One region of the Enterobacter sp. PL_is511 genome, then DNA from elsewhere that is predicted to be linked to it. Evidence: predicted binding sites of a transcription regulator. Region 1 holds the regulator's gene; the other holds the start of a gene.
What was found. The regulator Fur, encoded in region 1, represses iron uptake genes when iron is present. The targets are predictions, from matches to a motif close to ATAATAATGAGAACNACTATCAA.
Positions count from the first base shown of each region.

Region 2: exbB (tol-pal system-associated acyl-CoA thioesterase) is a predicted target of Fur. The motif match lies at 3,053-3,075, and genes of this name have one in related genera.

Region 1 covers NZ_JBVPGP010000024.1:398,614-406,549, reverse strand. The annotation lists gene ybfF (esterase) at 1-571, shown strand, start outside; gene ybfE (LexA regulated protein) at 700-987, shown strand; gene fldA (flavodoxin FldA) at 1,143-1,673, shown strand; gene fur (ferric iron uptake transcriptional regulator) at 1,964-2,410, shown strand; gene chiQ (ChiQ/YbfN family lipoprotein) at 2,507-2,836, opposite strand; gene chiP (chitoporin ChiP) at 2,884-4,281, opposite strand; gene glnS (glutamine--tRNA ligase) at 4,728-6,395, opposite strand; gene nagE (N-acetylglucosamine-specific PTS transporter subunit IIBC) at 6,565-7,936, opposite strand, start outside.
Region 2 covers NZ_JBVPGP010000023.1:279,379-287,314, forward strand. The annotation lists gene AC0TN7_RS13605 (AraC family transcriptional regulator) at 1-846, shown strand, start outside; gene yghB (DedA family general envelope maintenance protein YghB) at 895-1,554, opposite strand; gene metC (cystathionine beta-lyase) at 1,698-2,885, opposite strand; gene exbB (tol-pal system-associated acyl-CoA thioesterase) at 3,137-3,868, shown strand; gene exbD (TonB system transport protein ExbD) at 3,873-4,298, shown strand; gene AC0TN7_RS13630 (methyl-accepting chemotaxis protein) at 4,572-6,023, shown strand; gene AC0TN7_RS13635 (hypothetical protein) at 6,020-6,466, opposite strand; gene AC0TN7_RS13640 (hypothetical protein) at 6,468-6,872, opposite strand; gene AC0TN7_RS13645 (ESA_00282 family adhesion-associated protein) at 6,976-7,479, shown strand; gene AC0TN7_RS13650 (TIGR00645 family protein) at 7,561-7,936, shown strand, end outside.

The DNA.
Region 1 (7,936 bases):
GCAGGATCTGCTGGATACGCTGGACGCACATAGCCTGCAGAAGGTAACGCTGATCGGGCATTCAATGGGTGGTAAAGCGGTGATGGCCCTGACGGCACTGGCCCCGGACCGTATTAGCGGCCTGGTGGTAATTGACGTCGCGCCCGTGGATTATGACGTCCGTCGTCACGACGAGATTTTTGCCGCCATTAATGCGGTCACAGAAGCGGGTGTCGCGACACGCCAACAGGCGGCTGCCGTCATGCGTGAGCATCTTGATGAAGAAGGCGTCGTGCAGTTCCTGCTGAAGTCGTTTGTTGACGGGCAATGGCGTTTTAACGTGCCGGTGCTCTGGGACCAGTACAACAACATCGTGGGCTGGAAAACCGTCCCCGCCTGGCCGCACCCTACCCTCTTTATTCGCGGCGGAAACTCACCTTACGTAACCGACGCGTACCGCGACACGCTGCTGGCCCAGTTCCCGCAGGCTCGCGCCCACGTTATTGCCGGTGCCGGGCACTGGGTGCATGCGGAAAAACCTGACGCCGTGCTGCGCGCCATTCGCCGCTATCTTGCTGATACTGCAAATTGATTAAAAAGAGAGCGACTGGAAGGCTGCAGGCGTCCAGTCGTTGGCGTGCCGTTTTTGGTGATGTATGATGGCGCGCTTATCGCCCGGGCATTAGCAGGGCGGCGTGTTTCCCCCGAAGTCTCAGAATCATGGCCAAAGAACAAACGGACCGTACGACACTAGATCTGTTCGCGAATGAGCGTCGCCCGGGACGACCCAAGACGAATCCGCTTTCGCGCGATGAACAGCTGCGTATCAATAAACGCAACCAGCTTAAACGCGATAAAAATCGTGGGCTTAAGCGTGTCGAACTGAAGCTTAACGCCGACGCCGTCGATGCGCTGAACGAGCTGGCCGACGCGCGAAATATCAGCCGCAGTGAACTCATTGAAGAGATGTTGATCGCTCAGCTTGAAACGTTACGCGGCCAGGCATAAGTCTGAAAATCCCCTTTATCGCCCTTTTCATGTAGCACAGAGTGCAGTCCTGCGCGATAGCTGTTTCCGCAGGGTTGCCAGTTCTGCTATTATTGCCCTTATCCGTGGCCGAATTGCGCCACCATACTATTAAGTTTCAAGAGGTTATTTTACTCATGGCAATCATCGGCATTTTCTTTGGCAGTGATACCGGCAATACCGAAAATATCGCAAAAAACATTCAAAAACAGCTCGGTAAAGACGTTGCTGATGTGCATGACATCGCCAAGAGCAGCAAAGAAGATCTGGAAGGCTATGACATTTTGCTGCTGGGTATCCCAACCTGGTACTACGGTGAAGCCCAGTGCGACTGGGATGATTTCTTCCCGACGCTGGAAGAAGTCGACTTCAACGGTAAGCTGGTCGCCCTGTTTGGCTGTGGCGATCAGGAAGACTACGCCGAATACTTCTGTGACGCGCTGGGCACCATCCGCGACATCATTGAGCCGAATGGCGCGGTTATTGTAGGCCACTGGCCGACCGCCGGTTACCACTTCGAAGCGTCTAAAGGCCTGGCCGATGACGATCACTTCGTGGGTCTGGCCATCGACGAAGACCGTCAGCCAGAACTGACCGCCGAGCGTGTTGAGAAGTGGGTGAAGCAGATCCGTGAAGAACTGCACCTGGACGATATTCTGAACGCCTGATTATTTCGCGGCGCAACTGCGGTTGCGCCCATGCCCCAGGTCAAACCGATTAAATTAATCGCTACAATCTTTTAACTTTTTCGCCCAGACCTGTACAATGTCTCCCTGATAAAATGTGGTTTTCCATTGAGCAAGTTTGTTGGTGATACCCCATTTTTATAAGCATATTTTGCCTGAGACTTGCAGTTTTCATTTAGCCATGGCAGTTCTATAATGAGACGCATTATCCCAGGTGCATTTTCTGTCACTTCCTACAGAAGTGAATCGTTTAGCAACAGGACAGATTCCGCATGACTGACAACAATACCGCATTAAAGAAGGCTGGCCTGAAAGTTACGCTTCCTCGGTTAAAAATCCTTGAAGTGCTTCAGGGTCCAGACAATCACCATGTCAGTGCGGAAGACCTTTATAAACGTCTTATCGACATGGGTGAAGAGATTGGGCTGGCTACCGTCTATCGCGTGCTGAACCAGTTTGATGACGCGGGCATTGTTACCCGTCATAATTTCGAAGGCGGTAAATCTGTTTTCGAACTGACCCAGCAGCAGCACCACGATCACCTGATCTGCCTCGATTGCGGCAAGGTCATTGAATTCAGCGATGATTCCATCGAATCACGCCAGCGTGAAATCGCCGCGCGTCATGGCATCCGCCTGACCAACCACAGCCTGTACCTTTACGGTCATTGTGCTGAAGGCGATTGCCGCGAAGACGACCACGCGCACGACGCGAAATAAACAAGTGTTCATACTCTGAGCCAGCCGTAAGGTTGGCTTTTTTTTGCCTAAAAAAATGCCCGGTGGCGCAGCGCCACCGGGCATGATAACAGCGAGTTACTTACTGTTATTGCTTCGAATTTCTTTCCAAATCTGGTCGCAACGCTTCGCCACTTCCTGATCGTTACCGGTTTTACGCGCCTGGATACAGGCCTGGTAATCCATTACGCGGACATTTTCCTGCGTCGCGAACTGCTCATGCGCTTTCTCTTTCTTCAGCACGTTTAGCACGCTCTGACAGGCTTCAATTTTTTCCGGCGAACCTTCCGCAGTATTAATGCAGGCGCTATATGCCTCCTTCAGGCGGGAGTCCTCTTTTGGTGCCTGAGTCTGCGCACACGCCACCAGCCCTGATGCCAGCAACGCGACGACTACGATTTTTTTCATCATATACAGTCTCCATACCGGCGGGACTCAGCCCGCCAGTGCGTTTATCAGAAGATGGTGAATGGGGCGATAACCATGAATTTCACGTCACGTTCATCCTGGAAGATGTTGCCGTAACCGCCCGCATAGCTCGGGATATCGGAGTGGTTGTCATACTGGGTGAAGTGCAGTTTGAACATCGTGCCTTTCGCGCGGCCATCCTGCAGGGTATAGATTGCATCCAGGCTGTAGGAAGACTCTTTCAGGCGATAGTTGGGATCGTAGTATGCGTCCGGTGTTGCCATATCGGCAGGTTTTGCGTCCCAGGCGTAAGCGTAAGAAGCGCCCACCGCCCAGCCAGGCAGGTTCCAGTTTTTCAGGTCGTACATTGCACCGAAGAAGACCGCTTTCTCGCCGTCGGCGTTGAAGTCTGAGCGGTTATCCCACCAGATATCAAGACGGCCGTTGGAGGAGGCGTAGGTCGGAGTCATACGCTGCAGGAAGTAGCCCTGCTGCCCTTCCGCCTTCACCCATGTGCCTTCCAGACGCAAATCAACCTGGCCAACCTTATAGCCGAAGGTGAGTGCCTGCAGCCACGCGGTGCCGTCATAAATGTCATTGACCCCACCGTTACTGACTTTATCGCGCGTACCGTAGAACTGGTAGCTAGTACTCAGCGGGCTACCCGCGACATCAAACTTATAGCTGGCCTTGGCAAAGTACTGATCGATATAGCCTTGTGCCTGACCAAATGCCGCTTCAAGCACCAGATCGTTTTTGAAGTCGTATTTCGCGCCCAGCGAGTGCAGGTAATCGACTTTGGTTTTTTTATCGTTCTGGTAGAACTTGTCCATCTCGATGTGCCAAGGCGCTTTGTACTCGTTGGTCCACATATAGGAGAAGCTCAACGCACCCGCATCACCGTAGTCAAAGTTAGCCCCCGCTTCCGCACCCTGATAGGTACCCGGCATAAAGCTCCAGTGCGGCGCTAACAGAGTCTGGCCAGTTGGCTGAATATAACCGCCGCGCGCCCATACCGGACCGTATTTAAATTTCGCCGCGGCTTTGTAAAGGCTTATACCGCTCTTATCCCCGGACCAGTCTTCATCATAGGCTTTGTTGCTGGAGGAGAAGGCGATTTCGTTCGGGTGGCCGCTGTCGCCGTTTTCCGCCATTTCAATCGCGGTGAACGCAGCAATATCCAGACCGAACATATCCGCGGCATAGCCTGACTGGAAGTCCAGGTTGGCGTTCCAGGTGGAGTGAGAAAGGTTGGTTTTGTATTTATCTTCAGTGACGTCTTTACGGTCACGCTCACGCTGCCAGTAATAAATACCGCCCGTGAGGGTAGAATCTTCGATGAAACCCGCTGCTTTTGCCTCTGGCGCAATCACCAGGCCCGACATTGCTGTCACACCGGCAATAGCCAGCGCCAGCGCACTACGTTTGCCACTGAACGTACGCATAGATTATTCCTCTTTGACGAATTAAAACGCCTGAAACGGCGTAAATAAAAAAGACCAAATGGTCAGGGGTAGTTTTAAATACCCTCGAATTAACTACCGTCTTTAGGTTATTTTTCGCGACGCGAATTATCAATGCTTTTTAGCGGACAAAAGTCAGGATTATGACGAAGTGCACATAATTGGTAGTGCTTTGTAACATTTACGGGAAGGCGAGGAATGACGGGGAATTATCAGGTATTTCAGTGGGTAGACGTGGAATCTTTTTCCATTTATGTAACATTTTTGATTTTCGCAATGGCACAAACTTTTTTTTAAAAAATAAGTAGCACCTCATTGACCTGATATTTTCATGACGCCTCTTTAAGCCCTGGCTTAATACTCTGATCGTTAAATAAAAAAACGCCGCACAGTGCGGCGTTTGTCTCTCATTGACCAGAGCAGCAATATTATTCGCCGATCTTCGTCCAGGTATCACGCAGACCTACAGTACGGTTAAATACTGGTTTTTCCGCGGTGCTGTAACGGCTGTCCAGGCAGAAGTAACCTTCACGTTCGAACTGGAACGCTTTGCCCGCTTCAGCGGCTTTCAGAGAAGGTTCCGCATAACCCTGCTTGATCACCAGCGATTCCGGGTTGATGGTCGCCAGGAAGTCTTCCGCCGCACCCGGGTTAGGCACGCTGAACAGACGATCGTACAGACGAATTTCTACCGACAGCGCGTGGGATGCGCTCACCCAGTGGATAACGCCCTTCACTTTACGGCCGTCAGCAGGATCTTTGCTCAGCGTTTCAGCGTCATAAGAACAGAAGATGGTGGTGATATTCCCTTCCGCATCTTTTTCAACGCGCTCGGCTTTGATGACGTAAGCATTACGCAGACGCACTTCTTTACCCAGCACCAGACGCTTGTACTGCTTGTTGGCTTCTTCGCGGAAGTCAGCGCGGTCAATCCAGATCTCGCCGCTGAACGGCACGTCACGGCTTCCCATTTCCGGTTTGTTCGGATGGTTAGGCATGGAGACCAGCTCGCTTTCACCCTGCGGATAGTTTTCGATGACCAGTTTCACCGGGTCGATAACCGCCATCGCGCGCGGGGCGTTTTCGTTGAGATCTTCACGAATGCAGGATTCCAGGGAAGCCATCTCAATGGTGTTATCCTGTTTGGTCACGCCGATACGTTTGCAGAACTCACGAATAGACGCGGCAGTGTAACCACGACGACGCAGACCAGAAATGGTAGGCATACGCGGGTCATCCCAGCCCTCAACGTGCTTGTCGGTCACCAGCAGGTTCAGCTTACGCTTGGACATCACGGTGTATTCCAGATTCAGACGAGAGAACTCGTACTGGCGCGGGTGCACAGGAATGGTGATGTTATCCAGCACCCAGTCGTACAGACGACGGTTATCCTGGAACTCCAGCGTACACAGCGAGTGAGTGATGCCTTCCAGCGCATCGCTGATGCAGTGGGTAAAGTCGTACATCGGGTAGATGCACCACTTGTTACCGGTCTGGTGGTGTTCTGCGAACTTGATACGGTACAGCACCGGATCGCGCATCACGATGAACGGAGACGCCATGTCAATTTTGGCACGCAGGCACGCTTTGCCTTCCTCGAAGCCGCCAGCACGCATTTTTTCAAACAGCGCCAGGTTCTCTTCCACGCTGCGATCGCGGAATGGGCTGTTTTTGCCCGGCGCGGTCAGCGTACCGCGGTATTCGCGGATTTCGTCAGCAGACAGCTCGTCGACATACGCCAGACCTTTGTTGATAAGCTCTACCGCATAGGCGTACAGCTGATCGAAATAGTCAGAGGAGTAGCAGATGTCGCCAGACCAGTTGAAGCCCAGCCACTGCACGTCGTTCTTAATGGACTCAACGTATTCGATGTCTTCTTTTACTGGGTTGGTGTCATCGAAACGCAGGTTGCACTGGCCCTGGTAGTCCTGGGCAATGCCAAAGTTCAGGCAGATAGATTTTGCATGCCCGATGTGCAGGTAGCCGTTCGGCTCCGGCGGGAAACGGGTATGGATTGTGGTGTGCTTACCACTGGCCAGATCTTCATCGATGATCTGACGAATAAAGTTACTCGGGCGGGCTTCTGCCTCACTCATCGTGGATTCCTCAAAGCGTAAACAACGTATAACGGCGTATGATCTTATAAGCCGGACGTAGTGACAACCCTTAAAACGTCTCTGAAGAAAATAATGGGGGCATTTGCTGCAAAAAAAAGCGGCGGAGGATATCCCCCGCCGCTTAAGGCATGACTCTACTCAGGAGCGATTACTTGCCTTTAATCTCATACAGCGGTGTTTGACCCGCAACAACCTGACCTTTAGCCTGGATAACCAGACCGCTGAAGTCGTCAATGTTGCTGCAAACAACCGGGCTTATCATGGAGCGTGCGTTGGCGTTCAGGAAGTCCAGATCCATTTCCAGAATCGGCTGCCCTGCCACCACTTCAGCGCCCTCTTCCACCAGGCGAGTAAAGCCCTGACCGTTCAGCGCAACGGTATCGATACCCATATGGACAACGATCTCCGCACCATTTTCGGTTTCGAGGCAGAACGCGTGGTTGGTGTTGAAGATTTTCACGATGGTACCGGCCGCCGGAGACACAACGGTTTTTTCCGTTGGTTTCACCGCCACACCGTCACCGACCGCTTTGCTGGCGAAGGCTTCGTCAGGCACTTGCTCAATCGCAACGACTTCACCTGTTACCGGTGAAACCAGCGCGGCTACCGTTTTGGCGTTAGGTACTGCCTGCGGTTTTGCAGCCGCTGGCGCGGCGGCAGGTGCGGCAGAAGCTTCTGCTGCGGCTACCGGACCGGTGGTTTTCATGGCGTTAGCAATTTTCTCTGCCACGAAGCCAACGATAATCTGCACGCTGGTTTTGTTCAGGCGGATAACACCGGAGGCACCCAGACGTTTGGCCAGCGCTTCGTTCACCAGGGAAGAATCTTTCACGTTCAGACGCAGACGGGTGATACAGGCGTCGATACCGGTCAGGTTGTCAGAACCGCCAACAGCGGCGATGTACTGACGCGCCAGACCTGAAACGTCCTGATCCTGAGCACCGCTCACGTTCACATCCTGACCATCCGCTTCGCTACCGGCCACGGCCAGCTCACGACCCGGGGTCATCAGGTTGAATTTGGTGATAGTGAAACGGAACACCATGTAGTAGATCGCGAAGAACACCAGACCTTGTGGAATCAGCATCCACCAGTGTGTTGCCAGCGGGTTACGGGAAGAAAGCACCATATCCACCAGACCCGCACTGAAGCCGAAACCGGCAATCCAGTGCATGCTGGCAGCGATGAACACGGAGATACCGGTCAGCACAGCGTGGATCACATACAGAACTGGCGCCACGAACATGAAGGAGAACTCCAGCGGCTCGGTGATACCGGTGAAGAAGGCCGCGAACGCCCCCGCCATCATGATACCCAGCACTTTCGCTTTGTTCTCTGGACGTGCGCAGTGGTAGATAGCCAGCGCAGCTCCCGGCAGACCAAACATCATGATCGGGAAGAAGCCAGCCTGGTAACGACCGGTGATACCGACAACCGCTTTACCTGCTTCGATGGACTGTGCGCCACCCAGGAAGTTAGGAATATCGTTAATACCGGCAACATCGAACCAGAATACAGAG
Region 2 (7,936 bases), on a different contig from region 1:
GATATCGAAAATGGCGTCAGTGGCCTGCTTCCTGACATTCGCCTGCTTTATGGCACGCAGCCAGGGACGCGCACGCCGGTCATGTACCAGCCGGGCATCGTTTTTCTCTTCTCGGGCCATAAAATTGGCTATATCAACGAGCGCGTGTTCCGCTACGACACCAACGAATATCTGCTTCTGACGGTACCTTTACCCTTCGAATGTGAAACCTTCGCGACAGAGGCGGTTCCGCTGGCCGGTATTCGCGTCAACGTCGATATTCTGCAGCTGCAGGAGCTGCTGATGGAGATAGGCGAAGATGAACTCTTCCAGCCTTCTATGGCGTCGAGCGGGATTAACTCGGCGACGCTGTCGGAAGAGATCCTCTGCGCCATTGAGCGTCTGCTGGACGTGATGGAGAGGCCGCTGGACGCGCGCATTCTGGGCAAGCAGATTATCCGCGAAATTCTCTACCACGTGCTGCTGGGGCCGGGGGGCGGGGCGTTACTGGCCCTGGTGAGCCGACAGACCCACTTCAGTCTGATAAGCCGCGTGCTCAAGCGTATCGAGAGCCAGTACACGGAAAACCTCAGCGTCGACCAGCTGGCGGCGGAAGCGAACATGAGCGTCTCGGCGTTTCACCATAATTTTAAATCGGTGACCAGCACCTCGCCGCTGCAGTACCTCAAAACCTACCGGCTGCATAAGGCGCGGATGCTGATGATCCACGACGGCATGAAGGCCAGCGCGGCGGCGATGCGGGTGGGCTACGAAAGTGCGTCGCAGTTCAGTCGGGAGTTTAAGCGCTATTTCGGCGTTACGCCGGGAGAGGATGCGTCACGTATAAGAACGATGCAGGGAGTCTGACGAAAAACGTAGGCCGGGTAAGCGATAGCGCCACCCGGCTTTGTTGAATTATGCGCTGCAGTACTTCTTCTTAATCACCACCGCGATAGTCCCCACCAGACCCGCCACCAGCAGGAACATCGGCAGCACCATCAGGAAGGTCATCACCTGATCTTCGTGGTGTTTCACGAAGGGGATCATATTCAGCGCGTAGCCGAGCGTCGTCACCACGCCAACCCACAGCAGGGCGCTCAGCCAGTTGAAGAACTGGAAGCGGCGGTTCGACAGGCCGGAAATGCCCGCCATCGTCGGCAGAAGGGTGCGAACGAACGCCAGGAAACGCCCCGCCAGCAGCGCCAGCAGGCCGTGCCGGTCAAACATGCAGGTCGCACGCTGGTGATACTTATGCGGCAGCTGCGCCAGCCAGCTTTTGACGACGCGCGTGTTCCCCAGCCAGCGGCCCTGCAGATAGCTCAGCCAGCAGCCCAGGCTGGCAGCGGAGGTCAGGATTACCATCGTTGGCGTGAAGTCCATGACGCCTTTACCGATTAACGCCCCGGCAAGTAAAAGCAGGCTGTCACCGGGTAAAAACGAGGCTGGCAGTAATCCATTTTCCAGAAACAGAGTTGCGAACATCACGAAATAGACGATACCGACGACGTGAGGATCCGCCAGCGCGGCAAAATCGTGGTGCCAGAGCGCCGCGATAATATCTTGAATAACAGCCATGGACTTTCCTGTGGAACAGCAGATATAGCGCTATTGTACTCCCTTATTCGCCCGTCGGGTTTGATCCCGGGCGCAACTCATGCAGACTTTTCCGCTTGCGGTGTCCACAAAAGCGTCCAGGGAGTACATTTTCAGCCAGCACTCTACACGATACGCTCGAACCCTGCTGCTAAATCCGCAATCAGATCGTCAACATTTTCTAAACCGATATGCAGTCGAATCAGGGTACCGCTGAAGTCCACGTCGCCACCGGGGCGCAGGGCCGCAATCTGTTCCGGCTGGTTAGCCAGGATGAGGGATTCAAAACCGCCCCACGAGTAGGCCATGCTGAAGAGAGTAAAATTATCCAGATAGCTTGCCAGCTCGTCATTATTCAGCCGTTTTTTCAGCACAAACGAGAACAACCCGCTGCTGCCTGTAAAGTCACGCTGCCAGAACTCATGGCCTTTACTGCCGGGTAGCGCGGGGTGATTCACGCGCTCAACCTGCGGATGCTGCGCCAGCCATTCGGCCACCTTCAGGCTGCTTTCATGGTGCTGACGCAGGCGAACGCCCAGCGTGCGGAGTCCGCGGCTGGTCATGTAGGCCGTGTCGGCATCCACCATCTGGCCCATCAGGTAGGCGTTTTCACGCAGCTGATCCCAGCAGCGCGCGTTGGAGACCGCAGTACCGATCATGCCGTCCGAGTGGCCAATCAGGTATTTGGTCGCCGCCTGAATCGAGATATCAATGTCGAAGTCCAGCGCTTTGAACAGCACGCCTGCCGCCCAGGTGTTGTCGATCATAACGATCGCCTCTGGCGCTTTGCTGCGCACGGCCTTCACGATAGCCGGCACGTCGTGAACTTCCATGGTGAGCGACCCCGGCGATTCCAGGAACACAATGCGCGTGTTTGGCTGAATAAGTTTGGCAATACCTTCACCAATCAGCGGGTCGAACCAGCCGGTGGTCACGCCGAGCTTGCTGAGAATTTTGGTACAGAAGTCCTGGCTGGGTTCGTAGGCGGTGTTGGTCATCAGGATGTGATCGCCCTGTTCCACGAACGCCAGAATGGTGTTGGCGACCGCAGCCGCTCCGCACGGGAACAGCGCGCAGCCTGCGCCTCCTTCCAGCTCGCACATCGCCTCCTGCAGAGAAAAATGGGTTAGCGTGCCGCGACGGCCATAAAACAGGCCGCCTTTCGCGCGGTTGCGCGTGGCGATTTTTTTCTCCTCAACGGTATCAAACACCAGCGAGGAGGCGCGTTGAATCACGCTGTTGACAGATCCCTGAGTATATTTTTTGCTGCGTCCTGCCTGTACCAGCGTGGTATCAAGATGCTTCTTTGTCATGTTCGCTAACCCTGTTTTTATACGTCTGGACGTCCAGACTACCACGATTGGAAAAAACTGCACCCGCAGGCTTATCGAATAAGCAGAAAATATTAGCAAAAAAACGCATAAGAAATTTTTACTGCGTAAGCGCAAGGAAAGTGAACGAAAATTGCGGCACTATGCAAATACTAATGAGAACTACTATCAATTCGACGACGTTTTGATATTATTACGTTCAGATTTTGTGATTTGCGTCCTGGAGATACAGAGTGGGTAATAATTTGATGCAGGCGGATCTCTCCGTTTGGGGCATGTATCAGCATGCTGACATCGTGGTTAAGATTGTGATGATCGGCCTGATTCTGGCGTCCGTTGTCACCTGGGCTATCTTCTTCAGCAAGAGCGCCGAGCTGCTTTCGCAGAAGCGTCGCCTCAAGAGGGAACAGCAGCAGCTGGCTGAAGCCCGCTCTCTGGATCAGGCTTCAGACATGACCTCATCCTTCCACGCGAAAAGCCTGACCACCCTGTTAGTGAATGAAGCGCAGAACGAGCTGGAACTCTCCGCGGGCAGTGAAGATAACGAAGGCATCAAAGAACGTACCGGTTTCCGCCTGGAGCGTCGCGTGGCGGCCGTTGGCCGACACATGGGGCGCGGCAATGGTTATCTGGCGACCATCGGGGCGATCTCACCGTTTATCGGTCTGTTCGGTACGGTCTGGGGCATCATGAACAGCTTTATCGGTATCGCGCAGACCCAAACCACCAACCTGGCGGTTGTGGCCCCGGGTATCGCAGAAGCGCTGCTGGCGACGGCGATTGGTCTGGTCGCGGCGATTCCGGCGGTGGTTATCTATAACATCTTCGCGCGTATGATTGGCAGCTACAAAGCCACGCTGGGTGACGTTGCCGCGCAGGTTCTGCTGCTGCAAAGTCGCGATCTCGACCTGAATGCCAGCTCGGTTAAGCCGGTGCACGCGGCGTCCAAACTGCGCGTGGGTTGATAGTATGGCGATGCGTCTAAACGAAAATCTGGACGATAACGGCGAAATGCATGAGATCAACGTGACGCCGTTTATCGACGTTATGCTGGTTCTGCTGATTATCTTCATGGTGGCTGCGCCGCTGGCGACGGTGGATGTGAAGGTAAATCTGCCTGCCTCATCCAGCCAGCCCCAGCCGCGCCCGGAGAAGCCTATCTACCTGTCGGTGAAGGCGGATAAATCCATGTTCCTCGGCAATGACCCGGTGACGGCCGACTCTGTCATCCCGGCCCTGGATCAGCTTACGGGCGGTAAGAAAGACACCACGGTCTTCTTCCGTGCGGATAAAACCGTTGATTATGAAACCATGATGAAGGTAATGGACACGCTGCATCAGGCGGGTTACCTGAAGATTGGGCTGGTCGGCGAAGAAAAAGCGGCCAAAAAATAGAACGAAAGCTGGCGAAAGCCAGCTTTTTTGTTTTCTGCCACGCAACATCGTTATTATTTTCTGCTGTATATCCCCATTCTTCATATTTCCTTATCAATAAAGCAATAATTAATAATCCATTGATAGTTAAGTAAATATCAGTATTCGGCTGAGCCATTAAAATATATCGTTGGCTGAAATGGCGTCGTGGAATATCCCCACTACGCTTAAAAAAGATAATAAAAACAAACCTTCTTCGAAGGATCTTTTCACCTGCACAGCAAGAGACTCCCTATGGCTACGATGACATGGCTGTATCCGCACGCGCCTCAAAACGATCTGTTTTCGCTTTCTGCCATTCGACGACGCGCCGACAGGCTAATACTGGTGCTCATCTGGTCGCTGTGGGCCATCTCGCTGGGGGTGGGCTATATCAACGAGAATATCGTGCAGGGGGCGATTATTGGCACCTCTCTGGTCTGTTTATCGACGCTGCTGACGCTGTTGTTTCCCGGCGCGCTGTTGCTCCGCCTGAGCTCTGCGTTTGTGCTAATGGCATTTTCCGCGCTGCTGATTCATCTGGGCGAAGGCGAAACTGAATACCATTTCTCGGTTTTCGTCCTGCTCTCCGCGCTCCTTGCCTGGCGAGACTGGCGCCCGCTGGTGATGGGGGCGGCGGTCATCGCGTTACATCATCTGGTGTTTAACTATCTGCAGGAGAATGACCTTTACGGCGTCATGGTGTTCATGCACACCGGCTTTCATATGGTGGTTTTCCACGGGCTGTTTGTGGTGGTCCAGACCGCAATTCTGGTTCTGCTGGCGATACGAATGGAGCAGGACGCCCGCTCGGCGAGCGAGGTGGCAAGGCTGGCGGGGGTGATCAACCGTGAACCGGGGTACCTCACGCTGGTCGTCGATGCGGTCCCCGCAGAGTCTTCCTTTGCCCGCACGTTCAGCCTGACGCTGGGCACCATGCGCGCCACGCTTGAGCAGGTCAGCGCCAATATTGGGCAACTGCTGGAGGCATCCCGCGCGTTAGGACAACGCAACAGCGCGCTGTCGGAACGTACCGATCACCAGGCAAGTTCGCTGGCGACGGCGGCCAGTGCGATGGAACAGTTAAGGGCTGTTGCCACCCTGACCAGTGAAAAAGCCCGCCAGGTTCGGGAGGTGGCATTCAGTACCAGTAACGTGGCGGAGCAGGGGGGCCATAACGTACGGCAGGCGATTGCGGCGATGGAGCACATTCGCGAGGAGTCGCAGCGCATTTACGCCATTCTGGAGCTGATCGACGGGATTGCGTTCCAGACCAATATTCTGTCGCTCAACGCCTCGGTCGAGGCTGCCAGAGCGGGCGAACATGGCAAAGGCTTCGCGGTGGTTGCCTCGGAAGTGCGCGTGTTGGCCCAGCGCAGCGAGGGGGCTGCAAAAGATATCCGCCAGCTTCTGACCGCATCGCAGGCAACCACGCTGCAGGGCGTCGAGCAGGTTGAGCAGGCGGGTATGACAATGAAGTCGATCATTGAGAGTATCGAAGGGCTTCGCTCTCTGCTGGAGGAGCTGTCGCAGATGAGCGAGCAGCAGCGGGCGAGCATTGCGCAGATGAACGACAGCATTGCCAGCATCGATGCCAGCGTGCAGGAGAACGTGCGTCACGTAGCGCAAACAGTGCAGGTGGCTGAAGCGCAGCGCCAGCAGACGGGTCAGTTAAAAGAGGCGATTGCCGTATTCAGATTTAATTAGCGTTGCGGTTCGGAAGGGGCGCTGGCACCAGACGCCAGCGCGTCTTCATCAAGCGCCACGCAGGTGACGTTTGAGGTACGGAACTCACCGTCTGACAGCTTGCGCGTCAGGCGCAGGGTGGCGATTTCTCTGGCAAGCAGATACTGGTAATTGGCCTCGAGGCGACCCAGAAGCTTCTCTTTCAGCTCTGGCCGCTGTTCCATGATGGTGTTCATCACGGCACCGTAAATTTCTTCTTTGACCTGTAGCGGATAAATTTCACGGCGATTCTGCCATTTCAGCCGCACCAGCGTTGCCGGGATCGATACCAGGTCCTGGGTAATACGCGTCATCTCGTCATTTTTTGTGTTTCGCAGCGCATCGAGATTTTGCTTTAAGATAAATTCATCACTTTTCTTATCATCTAAAGTCAAATAAACGTCGTTGTTTTTAACTTCCTTCACGTTAATCCTCCCCAAGGCTATAAAAAATTGGGTTGTTTTTTTCGCGCGTAATTAAGTTAAGCCAAATTTCATTGCCCGCTTTGTTAATTTCTTCGGTTTTCTCGGCCAATATTTGACTTAGTTTCTGGGCATCTATTTCACCCTCGGCCTGCAGGTCATTCAGCAGGTGGACAAAGGCTTCAATTTTTATGGCGCGAAATAAGCGGTCTTTTATATGGCGATCGTGCTCTTCCAGCAACATATTTCGGGATTTGCCAGTTCGGGAAACACCAATTAATATATCGGGCTCGAAATCAGAGAGCTTTCTTTTCCCCTGAGTGAAACTGGCCTCTTTTTCTGCTTCCGTCGGTTGCTGTTCCACAGGCGTGATGTGGTACTTAGCCGGGACGAGATAGTCGGGCAGCATTTTCAATTTCCTTTAATTTCAACAGGGTGGGGTTGGTAAAGGCGTGAGATTCGTTGACAATATCATGAGGCAAATTTAAAATCAAAAAAAATGGAGCCTACCCATGAACAGCATCTTTTTTACGGTCATCACATTACTATTACTGACCGCTGGTGTTCTTTTATTGATGCAGGAGTTCAATAAAACGAAAGTGTCGAAAGACACCAGTGAACCCCCGCAACCTGAACTGATGACAAAAGAGGAAGGTGAAGACCATTTCTCTGTATTGATGAACTCCGTTACGCCGGTCTGGTACTGGCGGGTGAACCACGAATATATCGACTTTTTACACGCGACAATTAAGCGCATGAAAATGTCGGAAATTAATGATACGCCCGGACTGTTTGAGGCGCAGCGTCGCTGTAGCGACCTGAATTCAGCCGTGTATAAATATTATGACAATATCAAAAAGCGCTGCCTTAACGGCGAGAAGGTCTCTTATTCCGATCTGGACGTATTAAATTTGCGGCAGTGTTTTCGCGAGTTCAGTCTGGAAGCCTATCCTGAGCTGGTGGCGCTTGTCTGGCCGGAGTACGCCCGTCCCGAGGTTAACCCGGACAACGTCTGAGTGGCGTACTGTTGAGTTATTGCAAACAGTCAGCGCCGTTGAGATATACTGGGCGCTGGTTTCTTTTGCAAACAGGACTTTATGGAACGCTTTTTTGAAAATGCCATGTACGCCTCTCGCTGGATACTGGCCCCCGTCTATTTTGGCCTTTCGCTGGCGCTTGTCGCGCTGACGATTAAGTTCTTTCAGGAAATCCTGCATGTTCTGCCGAACATTTTTTCCATTGCCGAAGCGGATTTGATTCTGGTTCTGCTGTCGCTGGTGGATATGACCCTGGTGGGCGGGCTGCTGGTGATGGTGATGTTCTCCGGCTACGAGAATTTTGTCTCCCAGCTTGATATCGACGAGCGTAAAGAGAAGCTCAGCTGGCTGGGCAAAATGGATGCGTCATCGCTGAAGAATAAAGTGGCCGCGTCGATTGTGGCGATCTCCTCTATCCACCTGCTACGCGTGTTTA